Regions from separate parts of the Enterobacter cloacae subsp. cloacae ATCC 13047 genome, predicted to be linked through region 1. Evidence: predicted binding sites of a transcription regulator. Region 1 holds the regulator's gene; each other region holds the start of a gene.
The links. The regulator PurR, encoded in region 1, represses purine synthesis genes. The targets are predictions, from matches to a motif close to CANGCAAACGTTTGCNTG.
Positions count from the first base shown of each region.

Region 2: purE (5-(carboxyamino)imidazole ribonucleotide mutase) is a predicted target of PurR. The motif match lies at 1,692-1,709, and genes of this name have one in related genera.
Region 3: ECL_RS13390 (amino acid aminotransferase) is a predicted target of PurR. The motif match lies at 2,062-2,079, and genes of this name have one in related genera.
Region 4: galS (HTH-type transcriptional regulator GalS) is a predicted target of PurR. The motif match lies at 2,736-2,753, and genes of this name have one in related genera.

Region 1 covers NC_014121.1:2,385,340-2,389,211, reverse strand. Annotated here, with positions in the region: gene punR (DNA-binding transcriptional activator PunR) at 1-868, shown strand, start outside; gene purR (HTH-type transcriptional repressor PurR) at 885-1,910, opposite strand; gene cydH (cytochrome bd-I oxidase subunit CydH) at 2,208-2,297, shown strand; gene ECL_RS11450 (MFS transporter) at 2,461-3,627, shown strand; gene sodB (superoxide dismutase [Fe]) at 3,663-3,872, opposite strand, start outside.
Region 2 covers NC_014121.1:1,305,694-1,309,565, forward strand. Annotated here, with positions in the region: gene purK (5-(carboxyamino)imidazole ribonucleotide synthase) at 48-1,115, opposite strand; gene purE (5-(carboxyamino)imidazole ribonucleotide mutase) at 1,112-1,621, opposite strand; gene ECL_RS06185 (hypothetical protein) at 1,782-1,967, opposite strand; gene ECL_RS06190 (YdgH/BhsA/McbA-like domain containing protein) at 2,033-2,242, opposite strand; gene lpxH (UDP-2,3-diacylglucosamine diphosphatase) at 2,382-3,104, opposite strand; gene ppiB (peptidylprolyl isomerase B) at 3,108-3,602, opposite strand; gene cysS (cysteine--tRNA ligase) at 3,777-3,872, shown strand, end outside.
Region 3 covers NC_014121.1:2,763,879-2,767,750, reverse strand. Annotated here, with positions in the region: gene mepK (peptidoglycan L,D-endopeptidase MepK) at 1-82, shown strand, start outside; gene ECL_RS13395 (MBL fold metallo-hydrolase) at 103-750, shown strand; gene ECL_RS13390 (amino acid aminotransferase) at 808-1,998, opposite strand; gene ompF (porin OmpF) at 2,181-3,236, opposite strand; gene asnS (asparagine--tRNA ligase) at 3,842-3,872, opposite strand, start outside.
Region 4 covers NC_014121.1:3,538,128-3,541,999, forward strand. Annotated here, with positions in the region: gene mglA (galactose/methyl galactoside ABC transporter ATP-binding protein MglA) at 1-230, opposite strand, end outside; gene mglB (galactose/glucose ABC transporter substrate-binding protein MglB) at 311-1,309, opposite strand; gene galS (HTH-type transcriptional regulator GalS) at 1,605-2,627, opposite strand; gene yeiB (DUF418 domain-containing protein YeiB) at 2,783-3,872, opposite strand, start outside.

The DNA.
Region 1 (3,872 bases):
TAACGGCAGCTTTAGCGGTGCGGCACAGGAGTTGCACCGCGTCCCTTCGGCTATCAGCTACACGGTGCGGCAGCTTGAAGAGTGGCTGGCGGTTCCGCTGTTCGAACGGCGGCATCGCGATGTGGAATTAACGCCTGCTGGCGCGTGGTTTTTGAAAGAAGGGCGTTCTGTTATCAAAAAAATGCAGATCACCCGCGAACAGTGCCAGCAGATCGCCAACGGCTGGCGCGGACATCTTTCCATCGCCGTGGACAATATCGTTAAGCCGGAGCGTACCCGGCAGATGATCGTGGATTTCTATCGCCATTTTTCAGACGTTGAACTTCGTGTCTCGCAGGAGGTATTCAACGGGGTCTGGGACGCGCTGGCGGACGGCAGGGCAGAGATGGCGATTGGCGCAACCCAGGCGATCCCCGTCGGGGGGCGCTATGCGTTTCGCGATATGGGCATGTTGAGCTGGAAATGTGTCGTGGCACACGATCATCCGCTGGCTGCCCTGGAGGGACCGCTGAGTGACGACACGCTGCGCAACTGGCCGTCGCTGGTGCTGGAGGATACCTCGCGCTCGTTGCCAAAACGTATTACCTGGCTTCTTGATAACCAGCGGCGGGTGGTAGCGCCGGACTGGGAATCCTCCGCGACCTGCCTCAGCGCCGGGCTGTGCGTCGCGATGGTTCCCGTCCATTTCGCTAAGCCGAGAATCGATACCGGTGAATGGGTCGAGCTGACGCTGGAGAATCCGTTCCCGGATGCGGCCTGCTGCCTGACGTGGCAACAAAATGATGTGTCGCCCGCCATGGCATGGCTACTGGATTATCTGGGAGACAGCGAAACGCTTAACCGGGAATGGCTACGGGAGCCAGCTTAGCTGGCTCCACACGAGATTAACGACGGTAGTCGCGGAATGGACCATCCGCAACGGAACGGCGCTCGATAAGGCGCGGGTGAACTTCAATGGACTGCGACTCTTCACGTTTGTTGACGATCCTGTCCATCAGCATATTGAAGGCCGTTTCACCGAGAGAATCCTTCGGCTGGTGGATGGTGGTCAGCGCAGGCGTAAAGAAGCGCGCGTTGCGCACGTTGTCATAGCCGATCACGGATATATCCTGCGGCACGCGCAGGCCCAGCTCATCGGCTGCACACAGGGCCCCCATCGCCATGATGTCCCCGCCGCAGAACACCGCCGTTGGACGATGCGGCTGAGAAACGATCTGCTGCATGGCGCGGTAGCCAGACTCCGGCTCAAAGTCGCCCTGCACGATCCAGTTTTCCGGCACGGTGATCAGCGCTTCTTCCATCGCCTTCATAAACCCGGCCAGACGGCCAGCACCGGTGTTGCGCTCGAGCGGCCCCGGGATCACGCCAATTTCACGGTGACCGCGTTCAATCAGATAGCGGCCCGCCATATAACCGCCTTCGAAGGCGTTATCGATGACGGAGTCGGTAAAGTCGGCGCGCGCTTCGCCCCAGTCCATCACCACCATCGGGATATGACGATACTCTTCCAGCATGGAAAGGACAGATTCCGGGTATTCGGAACACATCACCAGCAGGCCATCCACACGCTTTTGCGCCATCATCGACAGATAGGCGCGCTGTTTTTCAATATTGTTCCACGCGTTGCCGAGGATAAGGGTATAGCCTTTCTGGAAGCAGTTTTTCTCAACCGCTTCGATGATTTCGGCAAAATAGGCCGCTTCACTGCTGGTCGCCAGCAAACCAATGGATTTGGTGTGATTAACTTTAAGGCTACGCGCAACGGCACTCGGCGAGTAGTGCAGCTCTTTGATTGCCGCCCAGACGGCGTTGCGCGTCTCTTCCGCCACGAAGCGGGTTTTGTTAATTACATGTGATACGGTTGTAGTGGAAACGTTTGCGCGTTTTGCTACGTCTTTAATTGTTGCCATTAAATGTCACTCCAGACCATATCCTAAACTCCTGAAAACCTTGAAGGTAAACGTTTGCCTTCTCTCACCCTTATCACGCAATTTTGAATTGCGGCACGCCAGGAAAACGACACGGGACGTCAGGAGGGGGTCAATGGCCGGTACGCTAATAAATTTAGCGTGGAATTTTGTCCTATCTTGATGAAAAGGGGAAGAGCTAAAGTGGTTATCCGTTTAAATCCTGGAAGATTTTTGACGTAAATTGTGTAAAAATGAGCAAGCTCACTTTTCGTGGGGGGATTAAAAGGAGAAAAATTGATGAGTTCCGATCTGAAGTTTTCGCTGTTCACCACCGTTATTGTGCTGGCGCTGATTGTTGCTGCAGGTCTGACGGCTGCACTGCACTGATTTACGCGGAGGGGGCGTTCGCTCTCTCCCGCTTGCCCTCATTGTTACATCTCCGGCAAAAATCTTTTGCCAATTTGTTAACTTCTCATTTTTTGTGATTGATGTCATGCTTTCGGCTTCTTTGTTCTGTGTCAACACATGACACGGCATCCGGAGTTGACGCATGAAAATCAATTTTCCCCTGCTGGCCCTGGCGATTGGCGCTTTTGGGATTGGCACCACTGAATTTTCCCCTATGGGACTCTTACCGGTTATCGCCCGCGGTGTGGACGTCTCTATCCCTGCAGCCGGGATGTTAATCAGCGCCTATGCCATTGGTGTGATGGTAGGGGCACCGCTGATGACGCTGTTGCTTTCCCACCGAGCGCGCCGCAATGCGCTGATTTTCCTGATGGCTATCTTTACCCTTGGCAACGTGCTCTCCGCCATTTCGCCTGATTACACCACGCTGATGCTGTCACGTATCCTGACAAGCCTTAACCACGGCGCTTTCTTTGGGTTGGGGTCGGTGGTGGCGGCAAGCGTGGTGCCCAAACACAAGCAGGCGAGTGCCGTGGCAACCATGTTTATGGGCCTGACCATCGCCAACATTGGCGGCGTTCCTGCGGCCACCTGGCTGGGTGAGGTCATTGGCTGGCGTATGTCGTTCCTCGCAACCGCCGTACTGGGTGTTGTCGCGATGGTGGCGTTGTTCTTCTCTCTGCCGAAAGGCAGCGCTGGTGAGCGTCCTGAAGTTCGTAAAGAGCTGTCGGTACTGATGCGCCCGCAGGTGCTCTCGGCGCTGCTCACCACCGTGCTGGGTGCCGGGGCGATGTTTACCCTTTACACCTATATTTCGCCGGTGCTGCATGACATCACTCACGCGACGCCGATCTTTATCACCGCGATGCTGGTGCTGATTGGCGTGGGCTTCTCGATTGGTAACTATCTGGGTGGGAAATTTGCTGACCGCTCCGTAAGCGGAACGCTGAAGGGTTTTCTGACCCTGCTGATTGTCATCATGATTGCCATTCCCTGGCTGGCGCGTAATGAGTATGGCGCGGCCATTGCGATGGTCGTCTGGGGTGCGGCCACCTTTGCCGTGGTTCCGCCGCTGCAGATGCGCGTAATGCGCGTCGCGCATGAGGCGCCGGGTCTTTCATCGTCGGTGAATATTGGCGCGTTCAATCTGGGCAATGCGCTCGGTGCTGCAGCGGGCGGTACTGTGATTTCGGGTGGTCTGGGATACAGCTTTGTGCCGGTGATGGGGGCCATTATTGCCGCGCTTGGCCTGCTGTTAGTGATGATGTCGGGTCGTAAACAGCCTGAAGCGGCCTGTGCTGCCGAATAAAAAAACGCAGAAGGGGAAACCCTTCTGCGTCTCTCTTACGCGGCGAAGTTCTTCGCCACAAAGTCCCAGTTAACCAGTGCCCAGAAGTGCTCCAGGTAGTTAGGACGCGCGTTACGGTAATCAATGTAGTACGCGTGTTCCCAGACATCCACGGTCATCAGCGGAGTCGCGCTGGTGGTCAGTGGTGTACCCGCGTTAGACGTGGAGACGATAGCCAGTTTGCCATCGGCCTCTTTTACCAGCCA
Region 2 (3,872 bases), 1.1 Mb from region 1:
GAGGAGAGGCCGGGGAAGGGGAAGATCAACTCCCCGGCAATTATCGCTTATTTGAGCTTTGATTGCGCCCAGACAATCCCGCTTGCGTATTCCGGCGGCAGGAGAGGGATCATCGCTTCCAGGGTAGCGCTCAGGCGGCCTGCGTCGCTGTCGTTCAGGTTCAGGTGACCCACTTTACGCCCCGGACGAACCTCTTTGTCGTACCAGTGCAGGTGCACCAGCGGCAGCTTCAGCCAGTCGTAGTTCAGATCGGTACCGATCAGGTTGATCATCACTGAAGGGCTGTTAACCACCGGCTGCGGCAGCGGCAGGTCAGTAATGGCGCGCAGGTGCAGCTCAAACTGGCTGATTGATGCGCCGTTTTGCGTCCAGTGACCGCTGTTGTGAACGCGCGGTGCCAGTTCGTTGATCAGCAGACCAGACGGCGTTACAAAACACTCCATAGCCATCACGCCCACATAACCCAGTTCATGCATAATGGCCGAGAGCATCTCTTCCGCCTGGGCCTGCTGTTCAGCATTGGCCTGCGGGAAGGCGACGCTGGTGCGTAAGATCCCGTCCTGATGCAGGTTATGGGTCAGAGGATAAAATACGGTACGCCCGTCGTGGCCGCGAGCGCCAACCAGCGACACTTCACCGCTGAAGTTGATGCCCTGCTCAACGATGCACTCTCCGTAGCACTCTTCCGGCAGTTCGGCGGTTTCGTGCGCGCGCAAACGCCACTGTCCGCGGCCGTCATAACCGCCGACGCGACGCTTTACAATCGCCAGTTCGCCCAGCATAGCGAAGACATCGTTCCACTCGCTTTTATCAGACAGCAACTGCCACGGCGCGGTCGCCAGTCCGAGCTTGTCGAACAGCTGTTTTTGCGTCAGACGGTCAGCAATGATTGGGAACACGTCGCGGTTCACAAAAGCGTTATGGCGCGCCAGTTCACGGGTCAGCGCGGTTTCCGGCCAGCGTTCAATCTCAGCGGTAATGACGCTCTGGTGGAACGGCACGGCTTCGGGTTCGGCATCCAGACCGACCGGCCAGACGGCAATACCCAGTGGTTCACCGGCCTGGCGCAGCATGCGGCCTAACTGACCGTTACCGAGGACGCAAACCTGCTTCATGCCGCACCCCGCGGGTCCGGGTTGTCCAGCACTTCGTCGGTCTGGGCTTTACGCCAGTCCGCCAGACGCTGATGTAAGGCTTTATCGTGCGTCGCCAGGATCTGCGCCGCCAGCAGAGCCGCGTTTGCCGCGCCCGCTTTGCCGATGGCCAGCGTACCCACAGGAATGCCACGCGGCATCTGCACGATGGAGTAAAGGCTGTCGACACCGCTCAGTGCGGCGCTCTGCACCGGAACACCCAGTACCGGCACCAGCGTTTTGGCGGCAATCATGCCCGGCAGATGTGCTGCGCCACCCGCACCAGCAATGATCACCTCGTAACCGTTCTCTTGCGCGCTTTCGGCAAAGCTGAACAGTTTATCCGGCGTGCGGTGTGCGGAAACCACTTCAACGTGGTGAGGAACATTCAGGATTTCAAAGATTTCGGCGGCGAACTGCATGGTAGCCCAGTCGCTTTTGGACCCCATCACGATGGCGACACGCGCCGGATTATTGCGGGAAGACATGCGTCTTAAAACTCCTGTGGTGCGAAACACACTGCTTTCGAGGGCACAGAGAATAGCATGTAATACGGGCAAGGAAAACGGTTGCGCGGTTAAAAACCGAGCCGTTGTGGTGCGCGGGAATAACAAAACAGACCGCATTCAGGCGGTCTGTTTTGAGAGGTTACTGAAGATCCCCTGCGGTCAGGTTCTCTTTGTCGAATGCGTGGCTGACATCAATATGATTCACCATGCTGGTGTCGATATTCGAGCCGGCTTCCGGTACACAGAAGCCATTCTCTGCTGCCATCGCGCCAGTGGACAGTCCAGCGACCAGCAGCAGGGCACTTACGATGCTGATTTTTTTCATTCTCTTTCCTTCCTCATCGTCTTGTCGCTGTCGCGGATCTACTGGCGGCACGGCAAACGGCGATCTTATTTAGTCAGTTCTGCAGTCATGTGCACGCGGTTATTGAACTGTGCGCTGGTGATTTTGTAAGACGCGCCCTGTTCAGCAGCCTGAGCGGCAATTTTCGCTTCTGCACGATCCAGAGTTGAGGCTGTCGCGCTAACGCTTTGTGCGAAAGAACCGAAAGAGATCAGAGACAGAGCGGCAACTGCAACGAAAGTTTTGATAGATTTCATGGTCGTAATCCTTAAGTGTTTTGTTTGGGATAGGGCGTGTTGCCCTGATGTGATAAATGATAGGCCGACCACGGGCTGATTAAAATCGAAACAATTTGCCGATATCGTTCAAAAAAATAGAATGAGTTTTGCGGGGAGATTAAAACGGGAAAGCGATCAGTTCCACACCTTCAGGCGTGACTTTCACCATCGATCCTTCGCTGTGCCACGCGCCCAGTACCACACGGTGAGCCGGTTCGCCGTTGGCGACCAACGTATGCACGTCGGGACGGTGGGTATGACCATGGATCAACCACTGGATGTGGTGTTTCTCCATCATGTTGACCACTGCCTGCGGGTTGACGTCCATGATGGTCATCGACTTACTGCTGTTGGCGGCTTTACTGCCCGCGCGCATTCTGGCGGCGATACGGTTCCGGATAAACAGCGGCAGGGCAAGAAACACCTTTTGGATCCACGGGGTGTGGACCTTCGCGCGAAACGCCTGATAGCCGGTATCGTCCGTACAGAGCGTGTCACCGTGCATGATCAGGACTTTTCGACCATAGAGGTCAAGCACCTGTTCTTCTGGCAGCAGCGTCATGCCGCTTTCGCGGGCGTAGCGAGGGCCGACCAGAAAATCGCGGTTGCCGTGAATGAAGTAGCAGGGAACGCCGGAGGTGACCAGCGCGTGAATGGCGGCAGCCATTTCACGGTGCAGCGGGTTGGGGTCGTCGTCGCCGATCCAGGCTTCAAACAGGTCGCCAAGGATGTAAAGCGCGTCGGCGTGTCTGGCTTCACCCGCTAAAAAACGCAGAAAACCGGCGGTGATCGCCGGTTCTTCTGTTTGCAGGTGCAAATCTGCAATAAAGAGTGTCGCCACGAATTACTCGCTGACGGCCACGCTGGTAATCACAACGTCTTCTTTTGGAACGTCCTGATGCATGCCGCTGCGGCCGGTGGAAACAGCTTTGATCTTGTCGACCACGTCCATGCCTTCAACCACTTCTGCGAATACGCAGTAGCCCCAACCCTGCAGGCTTTCGCCGGAGAAGTTCAGGAAGTCGTTGTCAGCCACGTTGATGAAGAACTGCGCGGTGGCAGAGTGAGGTGCCTGAGTACGCGCCATCGCCAGCGTGCCGCGGGTGTTTTTCAGGCCGTTATTGGCTTCGTTTTTGATCGCTTCTTTTGTTTCTTTCTGCTTCATACCCGGTTCAAAACCGCCGCCCTGGATCATAAAGCCGTTGATCACACGGTGGAAAATGGTGTTGTTGTAGAAACCTTCGCGGCAATAGTCCAGGAAGTTTTTAACTGTTTCAGGCGCTTTGTCATCAAAGGTTTTGATTACGATATCGCCATGATTAGTGTGGAAAGTAACCATTTTTGCATCCTGTTCCGTTATTGTGGTACGTCGACCCGCGTTCGGGTCAGATATAGGGGCCTGTTATAGCATAACCACAGGATGCGATCACCTTGCATTGTGTGCTGCTTCGGGTTTGAATTACGGGTAGAATACCCGGTTTTCGTCCACACACGTGTTTACATGGAATCTTCGATGTTAAAAATCTTTAATACAATGACGCGCCAGAAAGAGGAATTTAAACCTATCCATGCCGGGGAAGTCGGCATGTACGTGTGTGGTATTACGGTT
Region 3 (3,872 bases), 380 kb from region 1:
ATCTATGCGCGCAGGTGGTGTAGGATATTACCCAAGTAGTAACTTTGTGCATATTGATACCGGTCCAGTTCGGCACTGGTAATAACGAAACACAGGAGCAGTATGAACTATCGTATTATTCCGGTTACGGCGTTCTCCCAGAATTGTTCATTGATCTGGTGTGAACAAACCAAACTGGCCGCGCTTGTCGATCCCGGCGGTGACGCTGAGAAGATCAAACAGGAAGTTGCAGAAAGCGGTGTGACGCTGATGCAGATTTTACTGACGCATGGTCACCTTGACCATGTCGGCGCAGCGGCGGAGCTGGCACAGCACTATGGAGTGCCGGTGATCGGTCCGGAAAAAGAAGATGAGTTCTGGCTGCAGGGTTTGCCAGCCCAAAGCCGCATGTTTGGCCTCGATGAGTGTCAGCCATTGACGCCCGATCGCTGGTTAAACGAAGGAGAGCGTGTGAACGTAGGGAATGTGACTTTACAGGTGTTGCATTGTCCTGGGCATACGCCAGGCCATATTGTCTTCTTTGATGACCAGTCCCGTCTGCTGATTTCCGGAGATGTGATTTTCAAAGGTGGCGTAGGGCGCAGCGATTTTCCGCGTGGCGACCACGGACAGCTGATCCAGTCGATTAAACAGAAGTTATTGCCACTGGGTGATGACGTGACGTTTATCCCTGGACACGGCCCGATGTCGACGCTGGGCTACGAGCGGGTGCATAACCCCTTCCTTCAGGATGAAATGCCTGTCTGGTAAATCCGGATAATAAAAAAAGCCTGCATCGTGCAGGCTTTTTTGTGGGCGCTAATTACATTACAGTACGGCGACAATCGCTTCGCACAGTGGCGCCATGTTGTCAGGGGTCATACCTGCAACGTTCACGCGGCCAGAGGCCACGGCGTACACGCCAAACTCTTCACGCAGACGCAGAACCTGTTCTTTGGTCAGGCCACTGAAAGAGAACATACCGTTCTGCTTAGTAATAAAGCTGAAATCACGGTCTGCACCTTTCTCTGCCAGGGTGTTCACAAACAGCAGGCGCATGCGCTGAATACGCTGACGCATATCGTTGAGCTCTTGTTCCCAAATCGCGCGGAGCGCATCGTTGCTCAGGATGGTGGCAACGACAGAGGCACCGTGTGCTGGTGGGTTAGAGTAGTTAGCGCGGATAACTGATTTCATCTGGCTGAACGCACGATCGGCAGTCTCTTCGTTTGCTGCGACCAGCGTGCAGGCACCAACACGCTCATTGTACAGGCCAAAGTTCTTGGAGTAGGAGCTAGCAACGATCAGCTCCTGATGGACGGCTGCGAAAGCGCGCAGACCTTCAGCATCTTCTTCCAGACCACGGGCGAAGCCCTGGTAAGCGAAGTCAAACAGCGGCAGCCAGCCTTTTTCGACAGACAGTTTCGCCAGCTGTTCCCACTGTTCAAGCGTCGGATCAATGCCGGTTGGGTTGTGGCAGCAGCCGTGGAACAGTACCACGTCGCCCGCCTGGGCTTCACTCAGGCTCGCCAGCAGACCGTCGAAGTCCAGAGCGTGATTTGCGGCGTCGTAGTAGGCATATTCGCGCACTTCCAGACCCGCAGAGTTAAAGACGCTCTTATGGTTCGGCCAACTTGGGTTGCTTACCCATACGCGCTTAACAGCGGTATTTTTTGCAAGGAAATCCGCCGCCACGCGCAGTGCGCCGGTACCGCCAGGCGTTTGTGCTGTGCGCGCGCGTTTGTCGCTCACAATTGTACTACCTTTACCGAACAGCAGCTCCTGCGTGCAACGACCAAACTCAGGGATACCATCAATACTGAGGTAGTTCTTGGTGGTTTCATTTTCCAGCAGATACTGCTCAGCTTTTTTTACGCTGGTCAGTACCGGGGTTTTGCCGGTTTCATCTTTATATACACCAATACCCAGGTTGATTTTGCCAGGGCGGTCGTCGGCACGAAACAGATCGGCCAGGCCCAGAATAGGGTCGGCAGGAGCGGCGGTAATGTTCTCAAACATGACGAAGTTCCATTGTGATTACAGAAGTGAAATCCGCTATCAGGTTAACGGTAGATTTACAAAATGCCAACCGTTTGCGACGAAAAGCGTGCGGCTTTTCAAAAGTCGCCATTATTTTCTGTCAGGCATAAAAAAAGGGCCGAAGCCCTGTTCATTAAGCATATAACAAAGTGGTGTACTGATTAGAACTGGTAAACCAGACCTACAGCAACGGTATCATCGTTGTTGATGCCCAGCTTGTTGTCGTCTTTCAGCTGGTTGATCTGGTAGTCAACATAGGTGGACATGTTTTTGTTGAAGTAGTAAGTCGCGCCGATGTCGATGTAGTTGATGTAGTCTTCGTCACCGATGCCTTCTACGTCTTTCGCTTTAGATTTGTAGTAAGCGATGGATGGACGCAGACCGAAGTCGAACTGATACTGAGCTACAACAGAGAAGTCCTGAGTTTTGTTAGCGAAACCATTGTCCAGACGAGCCGCGTTACGCATCTCACCGTACAGTGCTGCCAGGTAGATGTTATTCGCGTCATATTTCAGACCGGTTGCCCACTGCTCAGCTTTATCGCCTTTACCCCATTGCAGATTCTGCTGGGCATTGGTGCGGTCAGCCGCGCCGTAAGCACCGACCATACCGAAGCCATCGAAATCATAGCTCAGAGAGGTTGCCCAGCCGTCACCGTTGGAACGCAACGCATCGGTACGCTCATTTTTGCCCAGGTACTGAACGCCAAAGTTCAGACCATCAACCAGGCCGAAGAAGCCGCTGTTACGGTAAGTCGCCAGACCACCGGTACGACCAGAGAAGAAGTTATCGCTCACGCCGGTGTCACCACCGAACTCAGGCAGCATATCGGTGATACCGATTGCATCATAAACCAGGCCATAGTTACGACCGTAGTCGAAGGAACCTGCGTCACCGAATTTCAGGCCTGCGAATGCCAGACGGGTTTTGTTACCTGACTGAGCATCAGCGCCTTCAGAGTTGTTACCCTGGAAGTTATATTCCCACTGACCATAGCCGGTCAGCTGGTCGTTGATTTTGGTTTCGCCTTTGAAGCCCAGACGAGCATAAGTTTTGTCGCCATCGTTGCCGTCATTATCAGAGAAGTAATGCAGGCCAACTGCTTTCCCGTACAGATCCAGTTTGTTGCCGTCTTTGTTATAGATTTCTGCAGCGTTAGCTGCACCGGCTACCAGCAGGGCAGGGACTACCACTGCCAGAATATTGCGCTTCATCATTATTTATTACCCTCATTGGTTTTTTTATGACACTCGCCACTGCCGCCAATAAATTCCGTCAATAAATATTTCCGGAACTATTGATGAGAGTTTGGTGTCTTTATGTATCTGTCAGGCATCTTTCCATTCATAGAAGCGTTTCGCTAGCCTGAAAGTGCTACAGTTTTCAAGATTGAGTAACAAAAAGAAATTATATGTAACTAAATGTGTATTTTTCGGAACTTTGTGAACCATCTCAAATTTCAGAAAGACCTGGCGAATTAAACAGCAAGTGGATTCCTATATATATGAATTCCTTATAATTAATTTAGATAAAGGCAATTCGTATACCCGCATCTTCAACGACTCATTTTTTCTTATGACCCAGAAAGGACTTCTGGATGGCTGTGATTTTGGTTGAAATTTGTGCTATTGCTTGAGGATTAAATAATCGCAATAAGAATAGGGTTTATTTTTTGTTCGTAGATATTTCGTGGAAACAAAACGTAACAACTAGTGGTTGTGACGGGGTCAAAGTTGAAAGGTGCTTACTTTACGCTGACGAAAATTGACAGAGCAGAATAAAATAATGGCCAGCAAATGCTGGCCATTATGATTTTGGTTACTTAGAAGCTGGCATTACGCGGCGTACGTGGG
Region 4 (3,872 bases), 1.2 Mb from region 1:
ATCTCTTTCCCCTGAAAAAGAATGCTGCCAGAATCTTTTTGATAGATCCCAAAAAGACATTTTAATAATGTTGATTTACCGGCACCGTTTTCACCCATTAAGGCATGAATTGAATGAGGCCGAACTTTTAAATTAACATTATCGAGTGCCTTAACACCGGGAAACGACTTGTTGATGCCGTTCATTTCCAACAAGAATTCACCGGACGACGGAGTAGTTGTGCTGACCATAATTATACCTTGTTGGCCTCGCATATCGCGTTATAAAAGGGCGCAACATGTTGCGCCCTGTGGAGACATAACTAACTATCTTATTTACCGATAAACTCAGCCAGGTTGGACTGGTCTACGCCCACGTAAGGTACGCGAACGATTTTATTGTCGATTTTCCAGTTGGTGCCATCTGCCGCACCTTTACCGTCGGCCAGGTTTTTCGCCAGATCGAAGGTGGCTTTCGCCTGGTTGTTGGCATCGTTCAATACGGTACCGGCCATCGCACCTGATTTCACCAGTGCCAGCGCTTCTGGCAGCGCATCCACGCCGAACACAGGGATAGAGGATTTGTTGTGTGCTTTCAGGGCTTCTACCGCACCCATTGCCATCGCGTCGTTGTTAGCGATGACCACTTCAATTTTGTTCGCGTTAGGACCAGACAGCCACGCGTCCATTTTATCTTTCGCCTGAGCGGTATCCCACATCGCGGTATCTAAAGCCAGCTGCTGGGTTTTCAGACCTTTGTCGTTCAACTCTTTGACAACGTAAGTGGTACGCGCTTCAGCATCCGGGTGGCCTGGCTCGCCTTTCAGCAGCACAAACTGGATCTGGCCGTCTTTGTTCAGATCCCAGTTCGGGTTGGCCGCCCAGTGTTTCGCGATCAGATCGCCCTGGATAATACCGGACTCTTTGGAGTCAGTACCGACGTAATACGCTTTGTCATAGCTGTCCAGCGCTTTACGGGAAGGTTCTTTGTTGAAGAAGACGATTGGCACGTTCTGGCCGCGCGCTTTCTCGATAACTGTGCCTGCAGCAGCCGGGTCAACCAGGTTGATTGCCAGTGCCTTCACGCCTTTTGCCAGCAGGACGTCAATCTGATCGTTCTGTTTGGACTGGTCGTTCTGGGAGTCATTCATCAGCAGCTGAACATCTGGCGCTGCTTTAGCATTTTTCTCGATCGCTTTACGCACAACAGACATGAAGTTGTCGTCGTATTTATAGATAGTCACACCAATACGGGTATCCGCAGCGTGCGCTGCTGCACCAAAAAGCATGCTTGCCATTACAGCAGACAGAGTCAACACCTTCTTATTCATGGTATCTCCGGTTTTTTTTATGCAGGGTAGTTCTTGTGAATAACGATCGGCGGGCAGGTGTTAATAAAACGTTACTGACAGCCGAAGTTCACTTATAAAATTTCTATCTTCCGTGTTCGGTAACGCTCCAGAAATGCGTTTTATTCGTTGTTTGCGGCACGTTGGCTATAGTGAAAGTGAATAATCACTGTTACATAGCGTTTCAGCCCCTAAAACGCTGACATCATAGTCAGCGCCTTGTTAAGATACTGTGAATTTACTCACAGATTGAAAACGGTTACATCAGCTGGCTTTATCAGTTAGTGATCGGAACCACAATTTGCCGGGCAGAGACCGAATGGCGGCGCACTAATGTCGGCATGAAACAGTGTGTTGCTCCCGTATCAAGCAGCCCTGCCGCGCCCTGTAACGCCAGCTCAGTCGCCAGTTTGGCCATCGAGACAATGGGATAGCGTACCGTTGTCAGCTGCGGGTCGGTGTAACGGGCAATGGGAATATCGTCAAAACCGATCAACGACAAATGCTGTGGCACCGCAATGCCGTTATCTTTTAACGCCGTCAGTGCTCCGGCAGCCATGCTGTCGTTGTAGGCAAACACCGCGGAGAGCTGCAGGTTACGGCCCAGCAGCTCGACCATCGCAGCCTCCCCTCCCTGCATGTCCGGGGTACCGGTGCCTACCCAGCTTTCAGCAGGCGCAATGCCGTGTTCTTTCAGAGCATTTTGCCAGCCTTCGCGACGCAGTTCGTCGTCCTCAATCGCGTGGCTGGAGGCCAGATAACCGATTCGCTGGTGCCCGTTATTAATCAGCATGCGCGTGGCCATCATGGCGCCACTCACGTTATCCAGCCCCACGCAACGGTGGGCATAGCCGGGCACAATCCGGTTGATGAGCACCATGCCGGGGATTTGCTCCATAAATCCGGCAAGTTCCTCATCACTCAGGGCTTTTGAATGCACAATCAGCGCGTTACAACGCTGGCGGATCAGCACTTCGATGGCATAGCGCTCTTTTACTGCTTCATGATAGCTGTTGCCGATCAGCACATACTTTTGGTGCTGCTGGGCGACAACGTCCACCGCTTTCACCAGCGCGCCAAAAAACGCATCCGACACGTCCATCACTACCACGCCAATGGTGTCACTGACCTGCGTAGCCAGCGCCTGCGCGTTAGCATTGGGGCGGTAACCCAGTTGGGTCACGGCTTTCATTACGGTTTCACGGGTTTCAGGGCTGACCAGCGCGCTGTTGTTCAGCACGCGAGAGACGGTGGCCACAGAAACGCCCGCCTGACGGGCGACGTCACGAATGGTGATCATATTCACCATCCTTAAAAGGATTGCAGCAACTCACAGACACCCCCTGTGTTTAGCAAGGTGGCTATTTTGGCAGCGAGAGAAAGGGGACTACGTGAAGAAGGTCACACTGATGAAAACGGTTACATCCATTTTGTTAATGATTGTGATCCAGATCGTTATCTGGATGTATTATTCAATGAAACACCTGACGCTTTTGCGGTTAACTGACGCCACCCCCACTCCAGGGGCCCCTGGCGGAAATACCGCAGCCAGATAACTGAAAACGCCAGGTTTATCGTCCAGACCGGAAGAACAAACGCCACCAGCGTAAGGCGGTCGAATTTCATAAACAGGCCGAATCGATAGAACAGCGTGGTGCAGATGAGGGTCTGCAGAATGTAATTGCTTAACGCCATGCGGCCAACGCAGGCCACGGCACTGACAATCCAGAGGCGGGAGAGCTGCGGCCAGAAGCCATAGATGAGCGCGGCGTAGCCGATGGTCTGGAACGGGGCACCGAGCTCGCGCGGAACCTGCAGCAGGAAAGCGCACCAGCGGTAATCCCAGTGTAGATGCCACTGCGCAATCACCGCCGGAAGATTGATCGCCACGCCCAGCAGCACCAGCAAGACGCCTGTGCGACGATAGTGGCGCAGGCTAAATTCCCCTTTCAGCCAGCCGGTGCGCATCAGGGATGCGCCCATCAGCATCATCCCCGCCAGCTGCCAGCCGTATTGCGCTCCCAGTGCCAGCAGGTTATCGCCCAGCATATCCGCGCGATTGCTTATCGCTTCCGCGCCGCCTTTTAGCTTCCAGAACTGCTCATACTGCAGGTTGGCGGCGTCCGGTATCCATGAGCGGCTTGTTGCGTCGCCGGCGATCATACCCAGCAACAGCAGCACGCCAAGCCCCATGACATAAAGCATCACGCCGGTGTTAAACAGGCTTTTGACGCTATGCGCATCACGGATGAGTCGCCAGCAAATCAGCCCGACTAATCCATAGGCGAGAAGAATATCACCGTCCCAGAAGAACAGGCCGTGAATAAAGCCAAGGAGCACCAGCAGGGTCAGACGTGACTGGATCCAGCGGGTGCCGCGTTTGAGCAGGAGTTGCAGACCGGCGCCAAACAGCAGCGCAAAGAGGGTGAGGAATTTCACCTGAGCAAAGAGATCGAGGATTGCCCACGTCCAGGCATCGCGACGGGTGATCTCGCCATACCAGGCGGGGTTGAGATAAGCGGCCTTCGGCAGACCGAAGGCGCTG